3 regions of the Streptomyces sp. NPDC101151 genome follow, and region 1 is predicted to be linked to each of the others. Evidence: riboswitches for the same ligand, from Rfam matches in the RefSeq annotation. Region 1 holds a riboswitch; each other region holds the start of a gene.

Region 1 (7,123 bases):
CTTGCGCGGGTTGCCGATGGACTCCAGGTACATCAGGACGACATCGGTCTCCGGATCGTCGTACCAGTACTGGAGGACGTCGTTGCCGGAGACGTCGGCCCGGTTCCCGGCGGAGACGAAGGTCGACACCCCGGTGACTCCGGTGACGCCTCCGCCGCGGCGGTGCAGCCGGGACAGCAGCGCGATACCGATGGCCCCGGACTGCGCGAACAGGCCGATCCGGCCCGGGCGGGGCATCTCGGGGGCTAGCGAGGCGTTCAGCCGGACGTCGGGTGCGGTGTTGATGACGCCGAAGGCGTTCGGGCCGATGATCCGCATGCCGTACGCGCGGGCGAGCTGGACCAGGGCCCGCTGCCGCTCGCGCCCCTCCGGCCCGCTCTCGGCGTACCCGGCGGACAGCACCACCAGCCCCTGCACCCCGTGCTCGCCGCACTCGGAGACCACGGCGGGCACGTGCTCGGCCGGTACGGCGACGACGGCGAGGTCCACCGGGCCGTCGATGTCCCCCACCGAGCGGTACGCGGGGACTCCGTCGACCTCCTTGAGGTCGTCGGGAAAGGCCTTGTTCACCGCGTACAGCCGGCCGGGGAAGCCGGTGTCCCGGACATTGCCGAGGACGCTGCGGCCGACTCCGCCGGGCGCGCGGCCGACGCCGACGACCGCGACCGAGCCGGGTGCCAGCAGCCGCCGCACCGAGCGGCCCTCGGCGCGCTGCTCCCGCGCGCGCTGCACGGCGACGGAGCGGTCGGTGGGCTCGAGGTCGAACTCCAGGCGGACGACGCCGTCCTCGAAGCTGCGCTTCTGGGTGTACCCGGCATCCGTGAACACCTTGATCATCTTGGTGTTGGCGGGCAGCACCTCGGCGGCGAAGCGGCGGATGCCGCGCTCGCGGGCGACGGCCGCGATGTGCTCCAGGAGGGCGGAGGCGACTCCGCGGCCCTGGTGGGCGTCCTGCACCAGGAAGGCGACCTCGGCCTCGTCGGCCGGCGCGGAGGCGGGCAGGCCGTCGGCGCCGATGCGGTCGTAGCGTACGGTGGCGATGAACTCGCCGCCGATGGTGGCCGCGAGTCCCACCCGGTCCACGAAGTCGTGATGTGTGAAGCGGTGGACGTCCTTGGCGGACAGGCGCGGGTAGGGCGCGAAGAAGCGGTAGTACTTCGACTCGTCCGAGACCTGCTCGTAGAAGCTGACCAGACGGTCGGCGTCGTCAACGGTGATGGGCCGGATGCGCGCGGCACCCCCGTCGCGCAGCACCACGTCCGCCTCCCAGTGGGCGGGGTACTCGTGCCGGTCCTGCCGGTCCGCCGGGCTCTGCATGGGGCCCAGAGTACGGCTCGCGTCCGACAACGGCGCGAGGCAGTCTGTGGAGGACGGAAGTCGGACCGAGGCCGCGGTCCGACGGGCACACCGGAGCCGGATGAAGCACTGCTCCGGGCACGCTTCGCGATATGGGAAACTGGTCTAGACAACCCTGAGAAACTGAAGGGCAGCAACACATGGCTGAGCGCCGCGTCAACGTCGGCTGGGCCGAGGGCCTCCATGCCCGCCCCGCCTCCATCTTCGTCCGAGCCGCCACGGCCGCAGGCGTCCCGGTGACGATCGCCAAGGCTGACGGCAACCCCGTCAACGCGGCCTCCATGCTGGCCGTCCTCAGCCTCGGCGCCCAGGGTGGCGAGGAGATCGTCCTCGCCTCCGACGCCGAGGGCGCGGACGTCGCCCTGGACCGTCTGGCCAAGCTGGTCGCCGAGGGCCTCGAGGAGCTGCCCGAGACCGTCTGAGACGTACCGCGAAGCCGCGTCGTCCGGAAAGGGTGACGCGGCTTCCGCGTTTTCGGCAACGGGCCGTGGGGATTTACCGCAGACGCACGAAAAGTGCGCGACGGTGAATTCGCGGCGCGCGCCGGGGGAAAGGGCAGCGGAAATAAACGCCCACCGAATATCCCCTCTTTGTATACGGCGCCAGTGTTAATGCCGCACGCTCGAGATGTTTACGGCATGTTGCGAGTTCCTCACACGCTCGATCCGGTCGCCGCCCGAGGCGAGGCGCAGCCGGTGCGCGGCCGTGGCTCGCTCGGTGTGATGCGCCGTGATCGCCCGCGCGCGGTCGCCGTCGCCCCGCGCCACCGCGTCCACGATCGCGCCGTGCTCCGCCCAGGACTCCACGGGATCCGCCGGGGCCTCCACCGTGTACATCCAGGCGATCTTGTGCCGCAGCTGGGTCAGCATCGAGGTCAGCGACGGGCTGCCGCAGGCCTGCGCCAGCGTCTCGTGGAACCAGCCGCCCAGCGAACGCAGGTCCTCGCTGTTGCCCCGCCTGGCCCGCTCCTGGCCCAGCCGGACCAGACCGCGCAGCACCTTCAAATGGGCCTCGGTGCGCCGCTGGGCGGCCCGCGAGGCACCGAGCGGCTCCAGGAGCGTGCGCATCTCCAGCAGGTCGGCGGCCTCCTGCTCGGTCGGCTCGGCCACGCACGCGCCCGCGTGCCGCCGGGTCACCACGAAACCCTCCGCCTCCAGCGTGCGCAGCGCCTCGCGGACGGGGACGCGCGAGACGCCGTAACGACGGGCCAGGACTTCCTCGGTGAGGCGGCCGCCGCGCTCGTGGACACCGGCGACGATGTCGTCCCGGATCGCCGTGCACACCGATTGCGCCGGAATACGCATGACCGACCTCCGCCTTAATCCCCGTGAAACGTCGACGATGGACGTGTGTTCCGTGACTCTATTGCAATGAGCCGGAATTTCCGACGGCGGGCCGGAATCCAAGGATATTTTTTGGACAGCGGATGCGGCAGGCACCGCAGAAAACGGCAAAAGCCCCGGCGTGCGAGCCGGGGCTTCGGGATGCCGTGCGGTGCAGCGTCAGACGTTCACGCCGTGCTTGCGGAGGTAGGCGATCGGGTCGACGTCCGAGCCGTACTCGGGAGTCGTACGGGCCTCGAAGTGCAGGTGCGGTCCGGTGACGTTGCCGGTCGCGCCGGAGACGCCGATCTGCTGGCCCGGGGTGACCTGCTGGCCCACGGTGACGCCGATGGACGACAGGTGGCCGTACTGGGTGTACATGCCGTCGGCCATCCGGATCACTATCTGGTTGCCGTACGCCCCGCCCCACCCGGTGGAGACCACCGTGCCGGAGCCGACCGCGTGGACGGAAGTCCCGCTGGCCGCGTGGAAGTCGATGCCGGTGTGGGAACCGGAGGACCACAGGGAGCCGCCGGTCTTGTAGCCCGTGGAGACGTACGAGTTCACGATCGGCGCGACGAAGGCGTTCAGTCGCTTTCGCTCGGCCGCCCGGGCGGCGCGCGCCTTGGCCTCGCGTATCTCCTTCGCCCGTTCGGCGGCCGCCTTGACCGCGGCCGCCTCGGCCGCCTTCTGCTCGGCGGCCACCTGCTGGGCCTCGGCCTGCGCGTCGATCTGCTCGGCGACCGAGTCGCTCACGGTGATGACCGGAGTGAGGCCGGTGTCCTCGACGGAGTTGTCCGCGGCGAGCGCCGGGGTGGCCGCGAGGGTGCCGATGACACCGGTGGTGGTGAGGGCTGCGATACCGGCCGCCTGAGCGGTGGTGCGCTTGACCCGGCCGGGCTTGCGATGCTTCCCGGTGGCGCACATGAACGCCATGAAGTGGCTGGTCCTTTCCTTCCCTCTCGCCTACCGGGTTAGCTGACGGGTTCGGAGCAGGAAGGTCTCCTACGGACCCCCTCGCTCGCGCGCGGGCGTCCGATTCACCCCAGGGACTGCGATGGGTCCCCGGCTCCCCTGGCTTGCGCCGTACGGGGACTCGGCGATGACTGTCCGGTGCCGCGGCTGCGGCGCACTGCCTGACGGACAACCCGGACGACGCTAAAGGGGCCGACTTTCGATCCCCAAACGGATCCGGGTTTTTGTAGCGCATCCCACAGGTCAGACAGGCAACCTCTGCCCAATTCGGACATCTGAGGAAGGGGCGTACACGGCAAGGGGCTCTGATGACCCGTCGGCCACCAGAGCCCCTCTACGCGCGCGTGCTGCCGCCTCGGCCGCTACTCGGCGGCCACGACGGTGACTTCGCCGATACCGAGCGCCTCGACCGGCGCCTCGATCTCGGCCGCGTCTCCGACGAGGACCGTCACCAGACGGTCCACCGGGAAGGCGTTGATGACCGCCGCGGTGGCCTCCACCGTGCCGGTGGCGGCGAGCTGCTGATACAGCGTCGCCTGGAAGTCGTCGGGCAGGTGCTGCTCGACCTGGTCCGCCAGCGTGCTCGCGACGGCCGCCGCTGTCTCGTACTTCAGCGGCGCCACGCCGACCAGGTTCTGCACGGCGACATCGCGCTCCGCGTCGGTCAGGCCCTCCGCCGCGAGCGTGCGCAGCACCGTCCACAGGTCCTGCAGCGCGGGACCTGTGTTCGGGGTGTCCACGGAGCCGCTGATGGCGAGCATCGCGGCGCCCGTGCCCTCCGGAGCGGAACGGAGGACCTGCCCGAAGGCGCGCACGCCGTAGGTGTAGCCCTTCTCCTCGCGCAGGACGCGGTCGAGGCGGGAGGTCAGGGTGCCGCCGAGGCAGTAGGTGCCGAGCACCTGGGCGGGCCACACGCGGTCGTGCCGGTCGGGTCCGATCCGGCCGATCAGCAGCTGCGTCTGGACGGCGCCCGGCCGGTCGACGATGACGACGCGGCCGGTGTCGTCGGCGCTCACCGGAGGCACCGGCCGCGGCCGGCCCGCGGTGCCGGTCCAGGCGCCCAGGGTGTCGGCGAGCAGCGCGTCCAGGTCGGTGCCGGTGAGGTCGCCGACGACGACCGCGGTGGCCGTGCCGGGCCGCACATGGCGGTCGTAGAAGGCGCGTACGGCCGCGGCGTCGATCTTCTCGACGGTGTCCTCGGTGCCCTGCCGCGGGCGCGACATGCGCGAGGTCGCCGGGAACAGCTCCTTGGAGAGTTCCTTGGCGGCCCGGCGGGCCGGGTTGGCCAGCTCGTGCGGGATCTCGTCCAGGCGGTTGCGGACGAGCCGCTCGACCTCGCTCTCGGCGAAGGCGGGCGCGCGCAGGGCGTCGGCGAGCAGACCGAGGCCCTTGGCCAGGCGGGAGGCCGGGACCTCCAGGCTGAGGCGGACGCCGGGGTGGTCGGCGTGCGCGTCGAGCGTGGCGCCCGCGCGCTCCAGCTCGGCGGCGAACTCCTCGGCGGAGTGCTTGTCGGTGCCCTCCGAGAAGGCGCGGGCCATGATCGTGCCGACCCCGTCCAGGCCGGCCGGCTCGGCATCCAGGGGCGCGTCCAGCAGCACCTCGACGGCAACGACCTGCTGGCCGGGGCGGTGGCAGCGCAGAACGGTCAGACCGTTGTCCAGCGTGCCGCGCTCGGGGGCCGGGAAGGCCCAGGGCTTGGCGTCGCCCGGCTGCGGCTGCGGGTGGAAGTCCATCGTGGCGAGCTCGCTCACTTGGCCGTCTCCTCGTTCTCGCTCTGGTCGGCGCCCGCCTCTACGGTCGCTTCCTGCTCCGGGTCCTCCGGAACGTCGGCGTCCTCGACGGTTTCCGGGGACTTCGGCTCGTAGACGAGGACCGCACGGTTGTCGGGGCGCAGGCGGGCCTTGGCGACCTCCTGGACTTCCTCGGGAGTCACCGCCAGGACGCGCTGAACGGCGGTGAGGGCGAGCTGCGGGTCGCCGAACAGGACCGCGTACCGGCACAGTTCGTCGGCGCGGCCGGCCACCGTGCCGAGCCGGTCCAGCCACTCGCGCTCCAACTGGGCCTGGGCGCGCTCCATTTCCTCGGCCGTGGGGCCCTCCTCGGCGAACCGGGCCAGCTCCTCGTCGATCGCGGTCTCGATCACCGGCACCTCGACATCACCGGAGGTCTTGACGTCCAGCCAGCCGAGCGAGGGGGCGCCGGACAGGCGCAGCAGGCCGAAGCCGGCCGCGACGGCCGTGCGGTCGCGGCGCACGAGCCGGTTGTACAGGCGGGAGGACTCGCCGCCGCCGAGGACGGTGAGGGCCAGGTCGGCCGCGTCGGCCTCGCGGGAGCCGTCGTGCGGGAGCCGGTAGGCGGCCATCAGGGCACGCGCCGGGACCTCCTCCACGACGACCTCGCGCAGCTGCTCGCCGATGATGACCGGCAGGGAGCCGTCGCGGGGCTCGGGCTTGCCGTCGTGGCCCTGGACGGACCCGAAGTACTTCTCGACCCAGGCGAGGGTCTGTACGGGGTCGATGTCGCCGACCACGGAGAGCACCGCGTTGTTGGGCGCGTAGTAGGTGCGGAAGAACTGGCGCGCGTCCTCCAGGGTGGCCGCGTCCAGGTCCGCCATCGAGCCGATCGGCGTGTGGTGGTAGGGGTGGCCCTCCGGGTAGGCGAGGGCGGTCAGCTTCTCGAAGGCGGTGCCGTAGGGCACGTTGTCGTAGCGCTGGCGGCGCTCGTTCTTGACCACGTCCCGCTGGTTCTCCATGGACTCGTCGTCCAGGGCGGAGAGCAGGGAGCCCATGCGGTCGGCCTCGAGCCAGAGGGCGAGCTCCAGCTGGTGGGCGGGCATGGTCTCGAAGTAGTTGGTGCGCTCGAAGCTGGTGGTGCCGTTCAGCGAGCCGCCGGCGCCCTGCACCAGCTCGAAGTGGCCGTTGCCCGTGACCTGTGCCGACCCCTGGAACATCAAGTGCTCGAAAAGGTGAGCCAGGCCGGTACGTCCCTTGACTTCGTGGCGGGAGCCGACGTCGTACCAGAGGCAAACCGCCGCCACCGGGGTCAGGTGATCCTCGGAGAGCACCACGCGCAGACCGTTGGCCAAGCGGTGCTCGGTCGCTGTCAGGCCCCCGGAGCCTGCCTCGGCTGTGGTCGTGTGACCCATGGGCATGTACGTCCCTTCGCGAGCGGAGGCGGTCGTCGAAACCGCGGATTTCCTGCCGGTCCTGCCACTGTATGCAAGCGGGCGAAGCCTCGGCGAAGTTCCCGCCGGACGTACGCCCACAGCGGATCGCGTAGCCTGCGTCGGACGTGCCGTCGGACGGCTCGCCGGCACCGGGCCGAGCCGTACGAACCGGGTCGTGGCACGGGTTGTCAGTGCCGCGGTCCACAATGGTCCGCGTCAGATCCGTCAAACGCTTCAGCAAGGAGCCAGGCAGCGATGGCCCGCCGCAGCACGAAGACCCCGCCGCCCGACGATGCGTACGAGG
Region 2 (7,123 bases), on a different contig from region 1:
GCGGGGAAACAAACGACCCCGCCCCGGCGCGTACGGGGGAACACGCGCCGGGGCGGGGAGCCCGTGGGGACGGGGGGATGACCCTCACGAGGCCCTCGGTCTGGGGGCAGGCCTTGTGAGGGCGCTGTGGTTCTGGTGGGAGCCGGGTGTTACTTCAGGTGCAGCTGCTGGCCCGGGTAGATGAGGTCGGCGTCCGCGACGACGTCCTTGTTCAGCTTGAACAGCTTCTCCCAGCCGCCCTCGACCTTGTGCTTCTCGGCGATGGTGCTGAGGGTGTCGCCCTTGACGACCTTGTACTCGCCGTCGCCCTTCTTGACCTTCTTGCCGGTCGGGGTGGTGACGGTCTTGCTCGCGGCCGGACGCTCGGCGGAGCGGGAGGCGGCCTGCTCGTCGGTGGAGCGGGTGGCGGTGCTCGGCGCGGTGGTCTTCGAGGGGGCGGCAGGGGCGGCACCGCCGTTGGGGGTGCTGGACAGGCCCGTGCCGCACACCGGCCAGGCGCCCTTGCCCTGGGCGGCGAGAACCTTCTCGGCGACGGCGATCTGCTGCGCCTTGGTGGCCTGGTTGGCCTGGGCGGCGTACTGGGCGCCGCCGTACGCGGCCCAGGTGGAGGCGGAGAACTGCAGACCGCCGTAGTAGCCGTTTCCGGTGTTGATGGACCAGTTGCCGCCGGCCTCGCACTGGGCGACCGCGTCCCACTCGGAGGCGGTGGCGGCGGAGGCGTTGCCGGCCGCCATCAGCGGGGCGGCGACAACGGCGCCGGTGACACCGGCGAGCGCGATGGCCCGGGTGGCCTTGGACGGACGACGGTGCTTGCCCTTGCCGGAAAACAGCATGGATCGATCCCCTCACCGACGCCTGCGAGGTGAGCTGTCGGGTTCGGGCCGGTTGAGTTGCCCGGCCGCGCCCCTTTCGGGACACGGCTCCACCCCAAGCCGGTGCCGGCATCAACTGCCGGTTCCGGCGCCTACCTTGGGTCCCCCGCTCCTGCCTACGGCGCATGACGCGACGACTGTTCCCGGGCAACCGCTGGCAGGATTCGGCGTTGCGACTGCCGGGGCTCGTGGTGACGAGCGGTCCCGACCGTAGACAGGCGATCGCGGGAATTTCAAAGACGATCAGGGCTTCTGAGACTCATCCCACACTTTCGCCAAAACGGACATTAAGTGTGAAGTGGGGCGTCAACTCCTGCTACTTATCGCCCTTTTCGCTACCGACTTTCAGGGTCTGACCGGCGGTGATGTGGTTCGGGTCGGCGCCGATGCTCTTCTTGTTGTCGGCGTAGAGGGCGTGCCATCCGCCGTCGACGTCAAGGGAGTCGGCGATGGAGGCGAGGGTGTCACCCTCGCGGACGGTGTAGGCGCTCGCGTCACGGGAGGCGTGGCGGCCGGACGTCTTGGCGTCCTGACCGTTTGTCACGCTTTCGTCCGCAGTGCCACCGCGGTGACGTCCGCCGCTGCCGAGGGCGCCCGTGTCGACCAGACTCCAAGAGCTGCCGGTCTGCCATGAATTGTCCGAGTCGTCCGTCGCGGGATCCATGGTCGCGGAGTCGCTGCCCTCCGCGCCTTCGGAGCCGGACGATGCGGATTTGTCGGACTTGGGGGTATCGGTCTCCTTGTCGGAGCCCTTGGAGCCGGCGTCCTTGCTCGCGTCGGACGACGGCTTGCCGGCCGCATCCGAGGAGGAGTCGGACGAGGACGAGGAATCCGGCAGATCAGACGAGTCGGACGTATCGCCGGAGCCGGACGGGTCCGAGGACTTCGACGAACCGCCGTCCTCCGCCGAGCCCGAACCGGAGTCCCCGACACCCGTGTCGACGTCCAGCGAGCCGGAGTTCGACGTCAGCCCGGAGAGCAGGGCGCAGGTGGCCCAGGGCGTGGTGTCCTGGTCGGCGAGGATCCTCTCGGCGACGGCGATCTGCTGCGACCGGCTGGCCTGGTCGGCGCTGGAGGCGTACTGGCCGCCGCCGTACGTGTCCCAGTCGTCCTGGGATATCTGCAGGCCGCCGTAGTACCCGTTGCCGGTGTCGGCGCTCCAGGAGCCACCGCTCTCGCACTCGGCCACCTTGTCCCACGTGGTGCCGTCGGCCGCGTTGGCGCTCGCCGCACCGAGGAGCGGGATGGCGATGGCGGAGCCGGTCACTCCCGCCGCGACGAGGAGGGCCGGAGCCTGACGGGGGCGACGGTGACGACCGTTCCCGGAGAGCATGCGGAAGCCTTTCGTGCGACAGCGGGGCCGGCGCGGCGCATGAAACTCGGGGCCACGCTGAGGGGTGAACGTATAGGCAGACGATCACTTGTCACAAGTTAATGCCGCGTAGATCACGTGAAGATCACAGAGGCGAACATCCGTCATGTTCCGCTGTGCGGGCTGTGCTCACGGAGCGGGCGTGAATTCCACGGGGAGCGTGCGCAGGCCGCGCATGATGAGTCCGCCGCGCCAGCGCAGCTCGGCCGGGTCCGCCGCGAGCCGCAGGTCGGGGAGGCGGGTGAGGAGGGTGGCGAGCGCGGTCTGGCCCTCCAGACGGGCGAGCGGGGCGCCGAGGCAGTAGTGGATGCCGTGGCCGTATCCGAGGTGCTGGTTGTCCCGGCGGGACAGGTCCAGGACGTCCGGATCGGCGAACCGCTCCGGATCCCGGTCGGCTGCGGCGAGTACGACGAGCACCGGGTCCCCGGCGGCGATGTCCTGCCCGCCGATGGTGAGCGGCCGGGTGGCGAACCGCCAGGTGGCCAGCTCCACCGGGCCGTCGTAGCGCAGGAGTTCCTCGACACCGGTCTCCAGGAGGTCCCTGTGCCCGGCGGCCAGGGAGCGTTGCAGACGGTGGCGCTGCTCGGGGTGGGTGAGCAGGGCGTAGGTGCCGTTGCCGATCAGGTTCACGGTGGTCTCGAACCCGGCGAACAGGAGGATGAAGGCCATCGCGGCGGCCTCGTTCTCGGTGAGGTGCTCGCCGTGGTCGGAGGCGCGGATGAGGCCGGAGATCAGGTCCTCGCCCGGGGTGGGCTCGGCGGGCAGCGCCTCCCGCTTGCGGTGGATCAGCTCGGCGAGGTAGCCGCGCATCTTCTTCACCGACCGCGCGACCCCGCCCCGCGGTCCGCCCCCGTGGCGGATCATCATCCCGGCCCAGTCGCGGAAGTCGTCCTGGTCATCGCGCGGGACTCCGAGCAGGTCGCAGATGGCGTAAATGGGGAGCGGGAAGGCGAAGTCGTGGATGAGGTCGGCCGAGCCCTTCTTCGCGAACCCGGCGATGAGGTGGTCGGTCAGCTCCTGCACCCGGGGCGCGAACTCGGCGACCGTGCGGGGCGTGAACGCCTTGCTGACCAGCCGGCGCAGCCGGGTGTGGTCCGGCGGGTCGATGTTCAGCAGGTGCGTCATCAGCTCGGCCTTGCGCTCGCCCGGGATACCGGTCTTCCCCTTGGCGTGCGCGGGCTCGTCGTGATGCGCCGGGTTCTTGCTCAGCCGCTGGTCGGCCAGGGCCTGCTTGGCATCGCCGTACCGGGTGACCAGCCAGGCCTCGACCCCGCTGGGCAGCCGCGTCCGGTGCACGGGTGCGTTCTCCCGCAGCCAGGCGTAGGCGGGGTACGGGTCGGTGGCGAACTCCCAGGTGAAGAGGTCGGGGGTGGAGTCGTCGGAGTCGAGCTGGTCGGTCACTTCTCGACGGTATCCGCAGCGGGGCCCAACTCCGCCATCGCGGTCGGATGCCCGGCGGCGGCCGCCCGCCGGAGCCAGTCGTCGGCGCTCTCCCGAAGGGCCAGGCTGACGCGGTACGCGGCGGCGGCATCGCCCTGCTCGGCGGCGGCCCTGAGGTGGCGCAGCCCGGCCTCGGTCTCCCCGGTCGCCACCAGCAGCTCCCCCAGCTCCGCGTGCAGCTCCTGCTGGAGCTTCACGTCGTCGACGCCGGCCTCCAGCGCCTTCCGGAACCAGTGGACGGCCTCCGGTGCGTTGTCCTTCCCCATCGCTATGCCGCCGAGCACCACCATCGCGTCGGCCACGCCTGCCTCCGCCCGGGGAGTCAACAGCCGGTCCGCCGTCCGGACGACCGCCGCCTCGGTCTCCTTGTCCTCTGCGGCGTCCAGCAGCTGGAACCACACGGTCACCGGTATGTCCGCCGGTTCCCCGGAGGCCGGGAGATCCGCCACCAGCGATCCGTAGGCCGCGAAGACGGTCTCGTCCTCGGTGTCCGGCACCAGCAGGCCCGTCACCCCGTACCGGGGCCTCGTCGCCCAGGCCAGCGCCTCGTCGATGGACTCCTGTCCGCTCCTCGGCACCTCGTGGCCGTACTCCTGCGCGATCCTCTCCAGCGCATCGGCCGGCAGGGGGCCGGCGAACCCGCAGCGTGCGGCGTCGACCGCCGCCCGCACGAGGAGGTGCCCGCGAGGATGCGCACCGGCCCGCCGTGCTCTGCGCCACTCGTCCCACAGCTCCGGTCCCACCGCCAGATACTCCGGCACCGTGCGGTCGCCGCGTCCCTTCAGGGCGCCGAGCAGCCGGGGGTCGTCGGCCTGCGCCAGCCGTCCGAGTTCCGTCCCGCTCCACGCGTGTCTGAGCTCGACGGTCTCGGCACGGCTGAGCACGCGCGAGGCCCGGCCGCCGCCGAACCGGCGCGCGTCGTACGCGTCGTCGCGCATCGTCGCGACGATCGGCACCCCGAGGCCGGTGAGCTGGGCCAGCAGGCCGGTGTCCAGGCCCGTTTCACCCAGGTGGCCTTCCAGTTCGTCGAGCCACAGGACGTATGCGCCGGGGCGCTCGCGCAGGATGCCCGGCAGCGCCTGCAGGTCGGCGCCCGGTGCGGGGGCGCACAGCCGTGTGTCCGGCGGCAGCGCGGCGGCCGCGGCGGCCCAGGCGGTCCGGCTCTTGCCGGAGAACGGTCCACCGGTCACCACGACCAGCCCGCCCCGGTGCAGCAGCCGGATCAGCCGGTCGTCCGCGTCCCGGCCGACGTACGGCGCGAGCTCGCTCTCCTCGTCGAAGCGCCGGGTCCGGTGGACGCCCAGGGCGATGGGGTCGGCCGTGCGGACGGCCGGCCAGGTGCCGGGGTCGGGGAAGGCCGCGGCCGGACCGTAGTGGAGGTGCTGCACGCCGGTGACCGGCCCGTGAAAGGTGCCCTGCCGGAAGTCGACGGTGTCACCCGAGGCCGCCATGAACTCGTCCAGTATGTCCTTGAGTTCCTCGGCCACCGTCTCCGGCGCGTCCACGAGCACCTCCTGGAGCCGGTCTCGCCAGTGCTCCTGGGTCGCGCCGGCGCCGGAGTGTTCCTCGGGTGACGCGCCGAACCGGGCGAGGTCCTCGGCGTCACCGTCCATCCCGCGGCGCCGGAACAGCTCGGCGACCCGCTGCTGCATCTGCTTCCAGGCCGTCGACCCGACAGCGCTCACGATCGCCTCGGCCGCCATGAACTCCAGTGCGGAACCCACCCGTGTCCCCCTGTCCCGTTTTCTCCAGGCTTTCGCCCAACGGTACTGAGCCGGAGGCTTCCTGACGTCCCGTATGCTCCTCGGCCGTCACTTCTTCCGGGACCCGCCGGCCCCCGGGGCCCTCAGCCGGCCTCCTTCTCCCGTATGGCGTCCCGGTACACGCGCGCCGCCGCCCGCAGCGCCGCCTCCGGGTCGACACCGTCCGCCTCGGCGCGGACGGCGAGCGCCAGCAGCTCGTAGCCGATGCCGTCGCCCTGCGGCAGGGGGACGTCCAGGTCCGCCGTGCGGGCGCGGGAGGCGAGCTTGGCGGTGAGGGCGAGGCCGGGCTGGCCGAGGGGGACGCCGTCGGTGACCGAGGTACGCCGTTTCTCCTCGGCCTTGGTGCGCAGCCAGTGCGCCTTGACGTCCTCCGGGGTCTCGGCCTTCTCGTCGCCGAAGACGTGCGGGTGGCGGTGGATCAGTTTGGCGACGATGCCGCCGGCCACGTCGTCCACGGAGAACGGCGCTTCCGGGTCCTCCTCGGCGATCCGGGAGTGGAAGACGACCTGGAGCAGGACGTCGCCCAGTTCCTCCCGCAGCTCCGCGCGGTCGCCTGCCTCGATCGCCTCGACCAGTTCGTACGCCTCCTCGATGCCGTACTTGGCCAGGCCCTTGTGGGTCTGCCGGGACGACCAGGGGCACTCGGCGCGGATGCGGTCCATGACCTGGACGAGGTCGAGGAGGCGGGCGCCGGGCAGGTCGTAGGAGGCGGGCAGCAGCTCCAGCTCCGGCATCCGCACCCTGCCCGAGCCGGCCAGGCGGGCCAGGCCGTCGGTGAGGGCGGGCTCTCCCTCACCCGTGGCCACGACCACCACGGTCCGCCCGCCGGCGCAGGTGTCGACCAGCTCCTGGGCGGTGGGGGCGGCCTCCCCCACCGATATCCCCGCCTCCCGCAGATACGGCAGCTGCGGATGCGCTCCGTCCGCGCACAGCACGGCGTCGGCGGCGCGCAGCGCCTGCCAGGCGGGCCAGGACAGCAGGCCGGGTGCGACACGGTGGCTGGTGGTGAGCAGGACGATGCGGCCGGGTGCGGCTTCGGGGCTGGTTGCGTTCACGATCCGAACGTAACCCACGGCGAGGACGGACGGGACCGGTTGTCCACAGGGCCGGAAGGGTCATGTGATCTTACGACCGGCTGCCTTGTCTCGGCCGCCGACGTACCGTTCCGGCACCCCGGAAAACCCCCCGCTACGCGGGCTCCTGCTGCGCCCCGGTCGCCGTGACCTCTCGTACCCACGGGGTCTTGGCATCGACCCGGCTGCTCTTCTGCACGTCCCAGGAGCCGTAGCGCGGGTTGAGGTCGATGTGGAGTTCGTCGGACGCCTGCGACAGGGCCTTCCAGAAGGCGGGCTGCGTGGTGTCGGTGCCGAGCCTCGCGGCGAGCTTCTGTGCCTCGAGCTGAAGGCGCAGGTTGTCGTCCAGGCGCTTGGGCGCGATGCCGTACTTCTGCAGCCAGGCCGTCTCCAGCCCCTTGGCGCCGCCGGCCTGCTGCTCCAGACCGGAGCGCATCTGCAGGACCTCTTTGCGGCTGACCGTGATCCCCTCGTCCTGCGCGGCACGGTGCAGCACCCGGTCGAGGACCATGTTGTGCAGGGTGTCGCGGGTGAGGCCGCCGGTGGAGGCGAGGACCTGCTGGTACTGGGTGTCGTCCGGCACGGCGGCCCGCTGTGCCCTGC
Region 3 (7,123 bases), on a different contig from region 1:
GCACGGCGAGTGCTTCCTCGCGGGTCGGCAGCTCGCGCCGCAGCCCCTTGTCCACCAGCGTGTTCAGCAGGTCCATGAGGTCCGATCCTGTCTTACGGGACCGCTCCGGGCCAAGGAGAGTTTGGACAACGAAGGCGGATCACCGTGTGGGTATTGCCACACCCTGGGTGGCTGGTCGTGCCGCTAGTGTCTGTCCGCTACCTACAAAAGCCTCGGAGGACCCATGGCGTTCGGCTGGATCGACGAGCAGGCCGAGGCACGCCGCGGCGCAGGACTCGTACGGATCCTGCGCCCGCGCCCCGCCGACTCGCCGCTGCTGGACCTGGCGAGCAACGACTACCTGGGCCTGGCCCACCACCCCGAGGTCACCGAGGGGGCGGCCGGGGCGGCCCGGACCTGGGGCGGTGGCTCCACCGGCTCCCGGCTGGTCACCGGTACCACCGAGCTGCACACCGAACTGGAGCGGGAGCTGGCGGACTTCTGCGGCTTCGAGGCGGCCCTGGTCTTCTCCTCCGGTTACGCCGCCAACCTGGCCGCGGTCACCGCGCTGGGCCCGCACGGTTCCCTGATCGTGTCCGACGCGGGCAACCACGCCTCGCTCATCGACGGCTGCCGGCTCGCCCGGGGCGCCACGCAGGTGGTCGGGCACGCCGACCCGGAGTCCGTGGACAAGGCGCTCGGCACGCACGCGGGAGAGGCGATCGTCGTCTCGGACACCGTGTTCTCCGTCGACGGTGACGCGGCGCCGCTGGCCGCACTGGCCGAGGCGTGCCGGGCGCACGGCGCCGGGCTGGTCGTGGACGACGCCCATGGCCTCGGCGTGCTGGGCGACGGCGGCCGCGGCGCTCCGCACGCGGCCGGGCTGGCGGGCGCCGAGGACGTGGTCGTCACGGCCACCCTGTCCAAGTCGCTGGGCAGCCAGGGCGGGGTGGTGCTGGGCTCGGCGCGGGTGATCGACCACCTGGTCAACGCGGCCCGGACGTTCATCTTCGACACGGGTCTGGCACCCGCGGCCGCGGGCGCGGCGCTGGCGGCGCTGCGGCTGTTGCGCCGCGAGCCGGAGCGGGCGGCACGGGCCCGAGCGGTCGCCGCCGAACTGCACGCACGCCTGACCGCCGCGGGTCTGGAAGCGGTACGTCCGGACGCCGCGGTGGTCTCGGTACGGGCCCCGTCCCCGGAGCAGGCCGTGCGCTGGGCGGCCGACTGCCGTACGGCAGGCCTGGCCGTGGGCTGTTTCCGTCCTCCTTCCGTGCCCGACGGCATCTCACGGCTGAGGCTGACCGCCCGCGCGGACCTCTCCGGGGCCGAGATCGAACGCGCTGTACGTGTGATCGGCGAGGCGCGACCATGAGTCGGCGTGACACGGCCGGACTTCGCTCGAAAGTGATCGGATCTGATCAGTAGGAGTCGGTGGGTTGAGGTTGCGCGGGGATCATCGGAGCGCGGTCACGAAACCCGCCCAGCTCCCGGGGGAGAAGAGCAGCGCGGGTCCGGCCGGCTTCTTGGAGTCGCGCACGGCGAGCAGCCCGGCCCAGGGGCCGCAGCGCGGCCGGGCCGTCTCCACGCAGTTGTTCGCTCCCGTGCTGTAGCTGCTGCGCAGCCATCGCGCATCGTGCAGATCGGTACTGGCAGGGACGTTCCGAGGCAGTGCTGACATGGTGCCTCCTTACGCGCCGTCACCTATTCCGGCGATGTAATCCAACGAGTCCTCGGGTGAAAGGGCGTGGATCCGAAGGGTGTTGAAGGCCTCCAGGTAGGCCTTGAGGTCTTCTTTCCGTTCCAGATAGAGGCTACTCGTCAACTGGTCGAGAACAACCACATCCAGATCAGAAGTGCTCGGAAATGAGAAGATAACGAAAGGCCCCGTGAGGCCGACATGCGCTCCCGCGGCGAACGGCAGTACCTGGAGCCGCACTTGGGGCAGGCGGCCGGCCTCGACCAGCCGTTCCAGCTGCCGCGTCATCACCTCCGGCCCGCCGATCTCGCGCCTGAGCACCGCCTCGTCCAGTACGGCGCTCAGCTCCAGCGGCGGATCGGAGCGCAGTACGTCCTGCCTGGCCAGCCGCACCTCCACCAGCGCGTCCAGCCGCTCCTCGTCCACTCCCTCCAGGGCCGCCCGGGTCACCGCGCGGGCGTACTCGGGCGTCTGCAGAAGGCCGGGCACGACCGTGGTCTCCAGGGTGCGCATCCCGCTCGCCTGCGACTCCAGGCTGATGAAATCGCGGTAGGTGGACGGCAGGATCCCGCGGTAGGCGTGCCACCACCGGCTGCGGCCGCCCGCCTCCTCGGACCCCGCCAACATCAGCAGCAACTCACGCAGTTGGCCGTTCCGCACCCCGTAGGCGTCGAGGAGTAACCGCACATCGGCCGGTTTCACCCCGCTGGCGCCGGTCTCGATGCGGCTCACCTTCGACTGGTGCCAGCCCACGAGACGGGCCGCCTCACCGCTGGTGAGCCCCGCCCCGGTACGCAGCGCGCGCAGTTCGGCGCCCAGTTTGCGGCGCCGCACCGCGGGACCGTTCTGCATGGGGAACTCCTTACTCCTTCCGGGCCGCCCAAATACGGTCTCTCGTCGCAGAGTTCACCGCTTTGAGCGACAGATATATGCATATCCTGGTGGATCGCTCCCCTGACCGGCCCGGTGATGGCAGTCTGGCGAAGAAGCACCAGTCCGGGACCGTACTCGAACCATCCGCTCCTCGTCGGACTGCGGTCCCGTGGGAAAGGGACGACGTCGCCATGGCAGACCATCTGGAAGCATCCGTCACTCTGCCGAGCGATCCCGCCTCGGTCTCCGCGGCCCGGTCCTACGTGGTGGGCACCCTCGTGGAATGGGGCCTGCCGTCGGACACCGAGGTGGCCGACACCGTCCGGCTCATCGTCTCCGAACTCGCCACCAACGCCGTGCAGCACACCTTCGGTCAGTCACCCACCTTCACGGTCGACATCGCGCTGCACCGTGACGAACATCTGCGCATCGGTGTCACGGACAGTCATCCGCGCTTTCCGAAGAGACTGCCCGCCGCCGTCCAGCAGGACAACGGGCGCGGCATGGTCATCATCCGCTGGCTCACCGCCGAGTGCGGTGGCAAACTCCGTGTCCGCCCCACGCGCGAGGGCGGCAAGACGGTCTCCATCGAACTGCCCTGGAGCATCCCGGCCGAGCCGGTCGTAGCGGGACAGCCGGAACTCTAGGCTCTGTCGTCGGACTCCCGCCTGCCGTGCGACGACGCCGGGTCGCCGTCCCGCACATGCACGACCAGGCGTGACTGCGGGCCCGCGAACGCGCTTCTCAGCGCCCGCGCCTCGCGGTTCCGCGCGGCGAAGACTGCCGGCTTGTCCACATGGACGCCGAGCATGTCGTAGCTGTCGACGACCTCGGAGATGCCCCGGGTCCTGATGGTGTCCCGCCAGGCCTCCGTATTCCTGCCGAACCACTTCGCGGCCCGCAGGGCTCCATGACGGCGTCCCAGAAGTCGTCCGGCGTCGCCATCGACCGGCCCGCAGGCCGACCACCAGCTCGGTGTCCGTCGTCGTCGCCATGGTGACAGCGTAGTCAACCCCCGCCCGGCCGACGCCGGTTCACAAGGAGGGGTGCTGCTGCACCTGAGCCTGCCGCGCCCGGCCGAACGCCCCGTGCAGCAGGGCCCGGAACGCCTCCGCCGCAGGAGCGACCTCGTCGGCCCGGAACGCGACCGAGATCGTGCGGCTCAGCCGTCCCGCCTCCATCGGCCGTACCCCGACCGGAGTGACCGCGGTCCGCGCCACCATCTCCGGTACGACGGCCACCCCCAGCCCGGCACTGACCAGTGCGCACACGACGGCGTACCCCGGGGTCGGCACCAGCAGCGCCGCGGTGGCACCCGCCGCGGCGAGCAGCGCCTCCACCTCCCGCCGGGCCGGATGATGCGGGGCCATGCTGATCAGCGGCTGCCCGGCCAGCTGCTCCAACGACAGCCGGGACGGGACGCTGCTCAGCGCATGGCCCGGGGCCGTCACCAGCACCAGCTCCTCCACGAGGACCGGCTCCAGACCCACCGAGGCCGGCACGGGAGCGGCCTCACCCGGGTGGTAGGCGTGGGTCAGCGCCAGGTCCACCTCACCGGCCGCCACCGCCGCGACCCCGGCAGGCGGGTCGTAGTCGGCGACCGACAGCCGGACATCGGGATGCGCCCGGCGGAACGCGCTCAGCGCCGGCGGCAGCAGATGGACGCCCGCGGTCGGGAACGTGCCGAGCCGCAGCACCCCGCCCGACAGGCCCGTCAGCCGAGCCAGTTCGTGCCGGGCCTGCTCCAGCTCGTCCAGCACCCGGCGGGCCCGCGCCACCAGCAGTTCGCCCGCCTCGGTCAGCCGGGCCCCGCGGTGATGCCGTACCAGCAGCGCCGTGCCCGCCTCCCGCTCCAGCTTGGCCAGTTGCTGGGAGAGGGCGGGCGGTGTGTAGCCGAGCCGGTCGGCGGCCCGGGTGATGGAGCCCGCCTCCGCCACGGCGACGAGTGCGGCCAGCCTGGTGGGGTCGTACATGGTGGCAGCCTAAAGCACTGCTTAAGGCAGACCATGCCCATTCGAAATACCTGTTGAAGGCAGTCTCCGTGCACGCTGGCCGTATGGACGGACAGCTCATCGCCTTCACCGCGATCGCCGCCGGTCTGGTCGCCATGCCGGGCGCCGACTTCACGGTGGTCGTACGCAACGCCCTGGTCTCCCGCCGGGCCGGCGCGGTCTGCGGGCTCGGGATCGCGGGCGGCCTCCTGGTGCACACCACACTGGCGGTGGCCGGAGTCGCGGCCGTGCTGGTCGCCGTCCCGGCGCTCTTCCGCGCGCTGCAGTTGCTGGGCGGTGCCTATGTGTTGCAGCTCGGTGTGCGGACCCTCTGGTCGCTGCGGCAGCCCGCAACCGGCTCCGCCGAGACGGTGCGGTCGGCCGCGCACCCGCTCCGGCAGGGCTTCGTCACCAACGTCCTCAACCCGAAGGCCTCGCTGACGTTCCTGAGCCTGCTGCCCCAGTTCGTGCCGGCGGGCGGCTCCGCCCTGCCCAGGACGCTGCTGCTCGCGCTGATCGTCTGTGTGCTGGCGCTGGTGTGGTTCCAGGCGGTGGCCCTGTTGGTGGACCGGCTCGGCAGGTGGCTGCGCCGTCCCCGGGCCGCCCGCATGCTGCAGGCCGGCACCGGGGTGGCGCTGACGGCTCTCGGAGCGGCTCTGCTGCTGGAGCCGCTCCTGAGCTGACTCCGGATCAGCTGACCCGGCCGTACCAGACGGTCCTGGTCCAGATCTTCTCCAGCCGCACCACGGCTCCGGTCCGCGGGGCGTGCCAGATCTTTCCCTTACCGGCGTAGATGCCGACGTGGTAGACGCTGGAACCCGAGTGGAAGAACACCAGGTCGCCGGCCTTGCGGCTCCTGGCCGAGATGTGGTGCGTCTTGTTGTACTGCTGGGCTGCCGTACGCGGCAGCTTCTTGCCCGCCTTCTTGAACGAGTAGAGCGTCAGCCCCGAGCAGTCGAACCTGCGCGGCCCGGTGGCTCCCCACGCGTACGGGGCGCCCTTCTTGGAGGCCGCGATCTGGAGTGCCTTGGTCCCTATGGTGGCGGCCGAGGCCTCGGTGGCAAGGCCCGGGACCGCGATCGAGCCGCCCACGGCGGCGAGGGTGAGTGCCGAGGCCGTACCGGCCCGGGCCATCATCGACGGGACACGATTGAGCGCAGTCATGCGCAACCCTTCGTCAGCCGCCTGTGAAGGATGACCTGTCGGATTCGGGCTGGCGAAGTTGCCCGGCCGCGTTGCCGCGGCTTCACCCCAAGGGCTGCTCGGCACGACCGTCCGTCTGCGACGAACGTTCGTCCCGGCGACCCGTCTTGCTCGGGTCCTCCACTCCTGCCGATCCACTCCTGTCGACCGGTCATCCGGGCGGCGGCAGGACTCGGCGTCCGCCCGGATCGCCCCGCCGCTGTGGCGGGGGCTTGTCGTCAGTCAGGGATCTTCACTCACAGCAGTCGGAAAATCCCAACGGAATCGGGAGTTTGTGGTGTTACTCACCACTCACCCGTTCGGGTGGACACTGCTCTGTTCGAGTTGCCGTCAGATCCCGTACGTAGCCCCGGACCTGGGGCGGAGCACTTCCGCGCGGGCCCGGAACCCGCACGCTGCGCAAGTCGGGAAGCCCGGAAAAAAATCCGAAGATACGCCGGCCGGGGGTACACCGTTCGGGCCGTTTCAACTCCGGCCCGGACGGGGTGTCGACACCTGGCTCCCGCCGGGCCGGACGCGCGTCCGGGTCAGCCGACGCAGTCCGGCGGGAGCGCGACGCGAGCGGTACGGCGCTCGCCGTCCAGCACCCGCAGAGCCTGTGCGAGCGTGTCCCCGTGCAGCTCCGTCTCGCCCCGCTGGTGCATCAGAGCGAGCGCGTCGCGCAGTTCGGCCGCCTTGCGCACCAGGGCCTGCGCCGCGCGCAGCCCGCGATAGGTGTCCCCGTACTGCGCCGGGTTGATCCGGCCCAGCAGGTCGACCGTCTCCAGATAGCGATCGATCAACTCGCCCTCGGCGCGCGTCAGTGCGGGCAGCGGCGGCAGCTCCGGTGGCAGCATCTGCGGCTCAGCCCGCGTGCCCGGTGCCGTGGGCGGTCCTGCGGCTCGGGACGACGGCATCCACCAGGCCGTAGGCCAGTGCGCCCGGCGCGTCCAGCACCAGGTCCCGCTCCAGGTCCTGGTGGACCTGCTCCGCGGTGCGCCCGGTGTGCCGGGCGAGCATGTCCTCCATCAGGGTGCTCGTCCGGGCCAACTCCTCCGCCTGGATGGCGAGATCGCTCGGCTGTCCCTGGACCGGCTCGGGCAGTGCGGGCTGCGTCAGCACCATACGCGCGCCGGGCAGGGTGAACCGCTTGCCCGGTGTACCGGCCGTGAGCAGCACCGCGGCGGTCGAGGCGGCCTGGCCCAGGCAGTAGGTCTCCACGTCGCAGCTGACGTAGCGCATCGTGTCGTAGACCGCCGTCATCGCGCCGAACGAGCCGCCCGGGCAGTTGAGGTACAGCGTGATGTCCCGGTCCGGGGCTGCGTGTTCGAGGTGCATGAACTGAGTGATCACGTCGGTCGCCGCCGTGTCGTCGAGCGGTGTCCCCAGGAAGACGATCCGG

What was found. Region 1 has a riboswitch for cyclic di-AMP ahead of ACIRU3_RS08630 (M23 family metallopeptidase). Riboswitches for the same ligand answer to the same signal wherever they lie in the genome.
Region 2: it holds a riboswitch for cyclic di-AMP, as region 1 does, so the genes downstream of both, ACIRU3_RS33365 (transglycosylase family protein) here and ACIRU3_RS08630 (M23 family metallopeptidase) in region 1, are expected to answer to the same signal.
Region 3: it holds a riboswitch for cyclic di-AMP, as region 1 does, so the genes downstream of both, ACIRU3_RS28135 (C40 family peptidase) here and ACIRU3_RS08630 (M23 family metallopeptidase) in region 1, are expected to answer to the same signal.

What each region holds. Positions count from the first base shown of each region.
Region 1 is NZ_JBIWPP010000004.1:46,957-54,079, reverse strand. It holds gene ACIRU3_RS08645 (GNAT family N-acetyltransferase) at 1-1,317, opposite strand, end outside; gene ACIRU3_RS08640 (HPr family phosphocarrier protein) at 1,497-1,778, shown strand; gene ACIRU3_RS08635 (GntR family transcriptional regulator) at 1,965-2,660, opposite strand; gene ACIRU3_RS08630 (M23 family metallopeptidase) at 2,859-3,614, opposite strand; cyclic di-AMP (ydaO/yuaA leader) riboswitch at 3,627-3,790, opposite strand; gene ACIRU3_RS08625 (M16 family metallopeptidase) at 4,016-5,404, opposite strand; gene ACIRU3_RS08620 (M16 family metallopeptidase) at 5,401-6,804, opposite strand; gene ACIRU3_RS08615 (DNA topoisomerase (ATP-hydrolyzing) subunit A) at 7,075-7,123, shown strand, end outside.
Region 2 is NZ_JBIWPP010000024.1:112,050-119,172, forward strand. It holds gene ACIRU3_RS33365 (transglycosylase family protein) at 150-833, opposite strand; cyclic di-AMP (ydaO/yuaA leader) riboswitch at 838-1,006, opposite strand; gene ACIRU3_RS33370 (transglycosylase family protein) at 1,189-2,205, opposite strand; gene ACIRU3_RS33375 (cytochrome P450) at 2,374-3,645, opposite strand; gene ACIRU3_RS33380 (tetratricopeptide repeat protein) at 3,642-5,408, opposite strand; gene ACIRU3_RS33385 (nucleoside triphosphate pyrophosphohydrolase) at 5,531-6,502, opposite strand; gene ACIRU3_RS33390 (SurA N-terminal domain-containing protein) at 6,636-7,123, opposite strand, start outside.
Region 3 is NZ_JBIWPP010000017.1:151,480-158,602, forward strand. It holds gene bioB (biotin synthase BioB) at 1-76, opposite strand, end outside; gene ACIRU3_RS28100 (8-amino-7-oxononanoate synthase) at 224-1,351, shown strand; gene ACIRU3_RS28105 (DUF397 domain-containing protein) at 1,433-1,657, opposite strand; gene ACIRU3_RS28110 (helix-turn-helix domain-containing protein) at 1,667-2,527, opposite strand; gene ACIRU3_RS28115 (ATP-binding protein) at 2,740-3,195, shown strand; gene ACIRU3_RS28120 (hypothetical protein) at 3,192-3,560, opposite strand; gene ACIRU3_RS28125 (LysR family transcriptional regulator) at 3,583-4,521, opposite strand; gene ACIRU3_RS28130 (LysE family translocator) at 4,605-5,222, shown strand; gene ACIRU3_RS28135 (C40 family peptidase) at 5,230-5,703, opposite strand; cyclic di-AMP (ydaO/yuaA leader) riboswitch at 5,706-5,836, opposite strand; gene ACIRU3_RS28140 (hypothetical protein) at 6,270-6,578, opposite strand; gene ACIRU3_RS28145 (ATP-dependent Clp protease proteolytic subunit) at 6,586-7,123, opposite strand, start outside.